2 regions of the Mesorhizobium sp. M8A.F.Ca.ET.207.01.1.1 genome follow, and region 2 is predicted to be linked to the other one. Evidence: predicted binding sites of a transcription regulator. Region 2 holds the regulator's gene; the other holds the start of a gene.
The links. Region 2 encodes LexA, which represses DNA repair genes until DNA is damaged. Its sites were predicted from a motif close to TGTTCNNNNTGTGTTCNG; they were not measured.
Positions count from the first base shown of each region.

Region 1: a site for LexA is predicted at 2,025-2,042, ahead of parE (DNA topoisomerase IV subunit B). Genes of this name have one in related genera too.

Region 1 is NZ_SRUS01000006.1:174,257-177,674, reverse strand. Features, by position in the region: gene EN850_RS19235 (type II and III secretion system protein family protein) at 1-858, opposite strand, end outside; gene cpaB (Flp pilus assembly protein CpaB) at 949-1,854, opposite strand; gene parE (DNA topoisomerase IV subunit B) at 2,114-3,418, shown strand, end outside.
Region 2 is NZ_SRUS01000006.1:402,422-405,839, reverse strand. Features, by position in the region: gene EN850_RS20310 (GntR family transcriptional regulator) at 1-588, shown strand, start outside; gene lexA (transcriptional repressor LexA) at 999-1,742, shown strand; gene EN850_RS20300 (ComEC/Rec2 family competence protein) at 1,736-3,418, opposite strand, start outside.

The DNA of each region.
Region 1 (3,418 bases), 230 kb from region 2:
GACGCCGTAGTTCTTGTAGCTGACGGAGATATTGCCATTGTCTTCGGAAACCGGGATGGGAAATTCGCCGCCGGCGAGAAAGCTCGCCGTTTCGCCGGAGCGAGCAATCAGGTTCGGTTCGGCCAACCTTCGGGCAAGGCCGCGCTCCTCCAGCGCCTTGATGGCGATATCGATCGAGACGCCATTGGACAGCAGCCGGCCGATGATCTCGCCGGTGCCGGCCGCCGGGACCGGGCCTGGATTGATCGAGACGTCGCGACCGCCGAAGCCGTAAGCGAAATTGGCGCTGTATTTCGCGCCCAGATCCTGCCCGGCCTGGCGATTGATCTCGACGAAGCGGACATTGAGCTGGACCTGCTGCGACGAGGAGATATTGACCGAATTGATCACCTCCTCGTTGCCGGAGAAGCGGGTGGCGATCTTGTTTGCCTTTTCGGCGGCGACCGCGTCATCCGCCTCGCCCGAAAGCACCACGCGGCCATTGGCCGAGCCGACCTTGATCTTGGCGTCCGGCACGCTGGCGCGGATGGTGCTCGCCAATTGGTCGGTGTCGAGCGTCACTTCGATGTCGATGGTGCCGACGAGCTGCTTGTTCTCGTCGAACAGCGCAATGCCGGTGGTGCCGAGATTGTTGCCCAGCACATAGAAGGATTTGTCGGTCAGCGGATTGACGTTGGCGATCTCCGGATCGCCGATGACGATCTGGTAGAAGGCCGCGCTCGTCATGATCGTCTTGGGCTTGCCCTTGGCGACCTTGATCGACGCATTCCTGGTCGACGAGACATGGACGATGTCGTTGTCCGCGTTGGCCGCGCCGACGAAGGCGAGCATGCCGCTCGCGGCCAGTGAAGCCGCCATCGCCAAGGCGCGCACCAAACGCAACCGATCCGTCATTCGATATAGGGTATGCATCGCCATTATCCCGTCCCGCCCGGTCCCCACCGGTCTTTACTTCTGATCCCGCGAAGGAACCTTGTATTCCTCGGCCTGCGTGCCGCGTGTCACGATGACCGTCTTGAACTTCGGCTTCTCCGGCTCCTTTGCGACGGCATCGAACAGGGAGCCGGCCGCCGCCTGGGCCTTGGAAGCCACAGATCCGCCGAAGGAAGAGATGGTGGTGACGCCGTTCTTGCCGTCGCCGCCTTCGCTGGCGGAGCGCAGCGAAAGCGACAGCGTGCCGACGGTGCGGGCCAGCGCCACTTTCTGCGCGCCGTCGCTCGTCACCTCGATGGTCACGGAATTGGCCACCTGCGGCGTCGTCTGGCGCTCGTCGGCGCCCTGCCCGACGCTCAGCACCTTGGCGTCGGCAACGACGATTTCCGAGGTGATGGTCGAACCGGCCGCGCCTTGCGCGTTCTTGGCGACTTCCTGGATTTCGCCGGCATCGCGGGTCAGCACGACATCGACCCGGTCGCCCGGCGTGACGAAGCCGCCGACGCCGGCGATCTCGTCGGTGCGGATGGTGACCGCCCGCATTCCGGGCGTCAGCATATTGGACAGCGTCGCGCGGCCGTTCGGTCCGGACAGCTTGGTGAGCAGCACCGGCTCGTTGACCTCGATCGGCGACAGCACGACCCGGCCACCTTCGCCGAGCAACCCGTCGATGGTCGCAAAGGCGCCCTGCGGCAGGGAATCCTGCGGCCACGGGATTTCGCTGAGTTTGGTGCGATCGAGCTCCATGCCATAACGCAATGGCGCGGTCGCCACCACGATCGTCTTGAATTCGATCCTGGGTGAGGCCGGAGCGGCGATCGAGGCCGTCTTTTCCTGGGCATCGGCCTGGGCCTGGCTCTTGACCCAGAAATCCGCGGCAAAGATCGAGATCGCGCCGAAAACGGCGGCGATGCCGATCATCGTTATGGCCTTGCCCCTCACACCTAAACCCCTGACGCCCGCAGTTTCTTGTTATGTTGGGCTCACGCTAGTCGGCATTGTTAAAGAATCAGGAATCTTGTGCGGTGGCATTCGACCTATTTCCGCCCGCTTGGTTATCGAATGGTTTTAGGGTAAGAGGGGTTAAATCCCCGAACGTAACAGGAACCTCCGTCGCTTGGCGCCGAAAAGCGTGGCAGTATCGACGGGTGATTCGCAGCACCGGACCCTTATGGTTGGCATGGACGACAACAACGATCTCTTCGGCAACATCGACAAGCAGCCGCAGCCGGTTCGCGCGCCGGCGCGCCCAGCGGATCCGCTGGTGCAAGCGGCCGCCAGGCGCCCGGCCGCGGCCAAGGATGGCAGCGAGGGTTACAGCGCCGCCGACATCGAGGTGCTCGAAGGCCTGGAGCCGGTGCGCCGCCGGCCTGGCATGTATATCGGCGGTACCGACGACAAGGCGATGCACCATTTGTTCGCCGAGGTCATCGACAATTCGATGGACGAAGCGGTTGCCGGCCACGCCACCTTCATCGATGTCGAGCTTTCGGCCGACGGCTATCTCACCGTCACCGACAATGGCCGCGGCATCCCGGTCGATCCGCATCCGAAATTCAAGAAGCCGGCGCTCGAAGTGATCATGACGACGCTGCATTCGGGCGGCAAGTTCGATTCCAAGGTCTACGAGACCTCCGGTGGCCTGCACGGCGTCGGCGTTTCCGTCGTCAACGCCCTGTCGGACCATCTCGAGGTCGAAGTCGCGCGCGGCCGCCAGCTTTATCGCCAACGGTTTTCACGCGGCATTCCGGTAAGCGGTCTGGAGCACCTCGGCGAGGTGCACAACCGCCGCGGCACCAGGACGCGTTTCCATCCCGACGAGCAGATCTTCGGCAAGGGTGCGGCCTTCGAGCCGGCACGGCTCTACCGCATGACGCGCTCCAAGGCCTATCTATTCGGCGGCGTCGAAATCCGCTGGACCTGCGATCCTTCCCTCATCAAGGAAAAGGATCAGACGCCGGCCAAGGCGGAATTCCATTTTCCCGGCGGCCTCAAGGATTATCTGAAAGCGTCGCTAGGCGACGAATTCCAGGTGACGCGCGAAATCTTCGCCGGCAAGAGCGACAGGCAAGGCGGCCATGGTTCGCTCGAGTGGGCGGTGACCTGGTTCGGCGGCGACGGCTTCATCAATTCCTACTGCAACACCATTCCGACCGGTGAAGGCGGCACGCACGAGGCCGGCTTCCGCAATGTCCTGACGCGCGGCCTGCGGGCCTATGCCGACCTCGTCGGCAACAAGCGCGCCTCGATCGTCACGTCGGAAGACGTCATGATCTCGGCCGCCGGCATGCTGTCGGTGTTCATCCGCGAGCCGGAATTCGTCGGCCAGACCAAGGACAGGCTGGCGACGATCGAAGCGATACGCATCGTCGAGACCGCGATACGCGACCCGTTCGACCATTGGCTGGCAGACAATCCGCAAGAAGCCTCGAAACTGCTCGACTGGGTGATCGCGCGCGCTGACGAACGGGTGCGCCGCCGCCAG
Region 2 (3,418 bases):
GCCATCAGCAATCGCGGTTTTACCGTGGCTCGGGTGTCGCGGGCCGAACTGGAGGACCTGGCGCGCGCCAGGATGGTGGTCGAGATCCCCCTGTTCCTCGAATCGATGGAGAAAGGCGGCAAGGAATGGGAAGATGCCGTGGTCACCGCCCACTACCGGCTCTCCCGTTGCAAAACCGCGGTCGACGATCCCTCGGATGCGGCGGTCGACAAATGGGACGAGAATCACGAGGCTTTCCATGCGGCGCTGCTGAGTGCCGCCACATGCGATTGGCTGTTGCGTTTCCGCTCGACGATCTCGGATCAATTGCGCCGGCATCATCGCTTTCTTGGTCTGGCGCCGACATTGCGGGCCGCGGCCGGCCTCAAGGATGGCTACGAAGAGGCGATGGAGGCGCTGCGCGAAGCGATTGCGATCGAACACCATACCGCGATCATGGAAGCGGCACTCGATCGTGACGTCGAGCGGGCCAAGGCGCTGATGGTGGCCCATATCGGCTACACCCTGCACGTCTATGTCCACAGCGAAGACAGCGGCCCGACCAAATACGCCGCCCGCGCCGGCAGCTTGAAAGCCGGTTCGGGATGACTCCGGCGCTTCCGCGACACCTATTCGCACGCGTTGGTCGGAGTGGGGCCGGACGCCTGGGTCCATCGCTGCCCCGAAGCTGCCAGTCGTTGGCGTTTTGGTTTCGTTTCGTTCCGCGAATAACGGACCGATAAATTATACAATCCGCCCGGGGAAAGCCTTCCGAACGGCTGACGCCAAACTCGGGAGCGGATGGGCCACAGGCCATTAACCATAACGATTTCAATGGGCCTGCCGATGGCGGAAAAGGTCGGCTTCTGCCCGCCGTAGCGGACAAAAAACATCCGCAGCCTTAACAAATTCATTAAACTTTAAACGGTTGCGGAACACAACTGGAACAGATAGTGTTTGTTCTGGGTTTGTTTTTTCGATTCTGGTTCAGACCTTCGTTCAATGCCTTGGGGGCCGCCATGCTGACACGCAAGCAACATGAACTGCTGATGTTCATCCACGAACGGCTCAAGGAAAGCGGGATACCGCCCTCCTTCGACGAGATGAAGGAAGCGCTCGATCTTGCCTCCAAATCCGGGATTCATCGCCTGATCACGGCGCTGGAGGAACGCGGCTTCATTCGCCGGCTACCCAATCGGGCGCGCGCGCTGGAGGTGCTGCGGCTGCCGGATTCGATCGCGCCCGGCCTGAACGCGGCAAAGAAATTTTCGCCCAGCGTCATCCAGGGCAGCCTTGGTCAAAACAATCTTGGCCGCCAGCTCAAGCCGGCGACGGCGCCTTCGCGTCTGCCCGCGGCCGGCAATGACGACGATGTGGTTTCAGCCGTGTCCATCCCGGTCATGGGCCGTATCGCCGCCGGTGTGCCGATCGATGCCATCCAGCATCAGACGCATTCGATCTCGGTGCCGCCGGATATGATCATGGGCGGCGAGCACTATGCGCTGGAGGTCAAGGGTGACTCGATGATCGAGGCTGGTATCTTCGACGGCGACACGGTCATCATCCGCAATGCGAACACGGCAAGTCCGGGCGAAATCATCGTGGCGCTGGTCGACGAGGAGGAAGCGACGCTGAAGCGGTTCCGCCGTAAAGGCGCCTCGATCGCGCTCGAAGCCGCCAATCCAGCCTACGAAACGCGCATTTTCGGGCCGGACAGAGTCAAGGTACAAGGCAAGCTGGTCGGGCTGATCAGGCGCTACTGAGCCGGTTTGCCATCGGACTTGTCTGGCTTTTTATAGGGCGGCAGCCCCCTCGCCTCGCGTGAGAATTTTCGCTGCTCGTGCCAGGGCCGGTATGGTCCCTCGACAGCGAATTCGATCACAGCCGGGGTTGTGGCCGACTGGGGATCGAAGAAGACGGCAGCACTTCCCTTGCGGGCGAGCTGCCGTTTCGTGACGACGACAACCAGCGGATTGTGGCAGGCGTCATAGGCGGTCGCGTCATTGACGACGATCAGGTCGGCGAAGGCGCAGGCTTTCCAGGTGTTCTTGCGATCCTCGACATAGGCGACGATCGCGCCGGAAGGGTGCCTGGCAAGGCAAAGGCCTTCGCGGCAATAGAACGGCGATCCCTGCGGCAGGTCGGTGGGAGCGGCAATATCGAATTGCCCGTCCGCCTTGTCGAACATTTCCGGTTTGACGATTGTTTCGGAGACCAGAGCGCGTTTCCAGTTGTCGGCCGCGAATTCGTTCGGACGTTCCCGGTTGACGGCCAGTTCGCCATTGCCGATCGGCAGTGCGACCAGCCGTGCGTCTTCCGAGATCAGCACGTCGGGCGTGCGTATGTCCGACACAGTCAACAGACCGGCAAGTGCGAATGGCAGTGCCGCGAGCCGCAGCCAGGTCGTCGCCATCGTCGCGATGACCAGCGCGACGGCCACCAGCAGCACGGATTGCTGCGAGATCAGACCTACCCCATCGATTGGCGAGCGCTCCGATATCCATGACGATACGGCGATCATCGCTGTCAGGCCTTTGCCCATCACGTAGAGAAACGGGCCGTCGGCGCCGAAGGGCATCGCCAGCGAACTGAGGACCGCAAAAGGCATGACGACCACCGACACGATCGGCATGACGGCCAGATTGGCGAACAGGCTGAGCGGCGATACGCGCTGGAAATGCCAGATGGCAAACAGCGCCGTCGCGCTGCCGGCAATGATGGAGGTCATGGCCAATCCACCTGTCGCCAGCAGGAATTTTCGCGTCAGGAACCCGGGTAGTGACCGCTTTGGCGACGGTGGCCTCGTCTTACCAGCGCGGTGGTCCGCCCAGCCGGCATAGGCGCCAACAAGGGCCGCGGTTGCTGCGAACGACATCTGGAAGCTCGGGCCGACGACCTCGTGCGGGGAAACCAGGATAACGGCGATCGCCGAGATGGCCAGGTTGCGCATGGTGAGCGCCGCGCGATCGAACAAGACGGCAATCAGCATCACCGCCAGCATGATGAAGCTGCGTTCGGCCGCAACGACGACACCGGAAATGACGAGATAGGCGGCGATCGAGAAAAGTGCGGCGGCGGCCGCATATTTCTTCACCGGCCGGCGCGCGGAAAAGTCTGGAAACAGCGCGAAGGCACCGCGCAACAGACCCATGATGGTGCCGGCGACCAGCGCCATATGCAGTCCCGAAATGGAAATGATGTGATAGATGCCGGTACGCCGCATCGCTTCGTTGATTTCATCGGGAATGCCGGCGCGCACGCCGACGATCAGCGCCGCCGCGATCTCGCCTTCGGCGCCGCCGATGCTGCCCCTGATGTGGTCGGCGATGGCTTCGCGGGCGTTTTCGATGCTTGAAAAAAGACGGGCTGGCAGCGACATCTCACCATCGTCGGTAGCGACAACCGTTGGATTGCCGAGAAAGAAGCCGCTGCCGCCGAT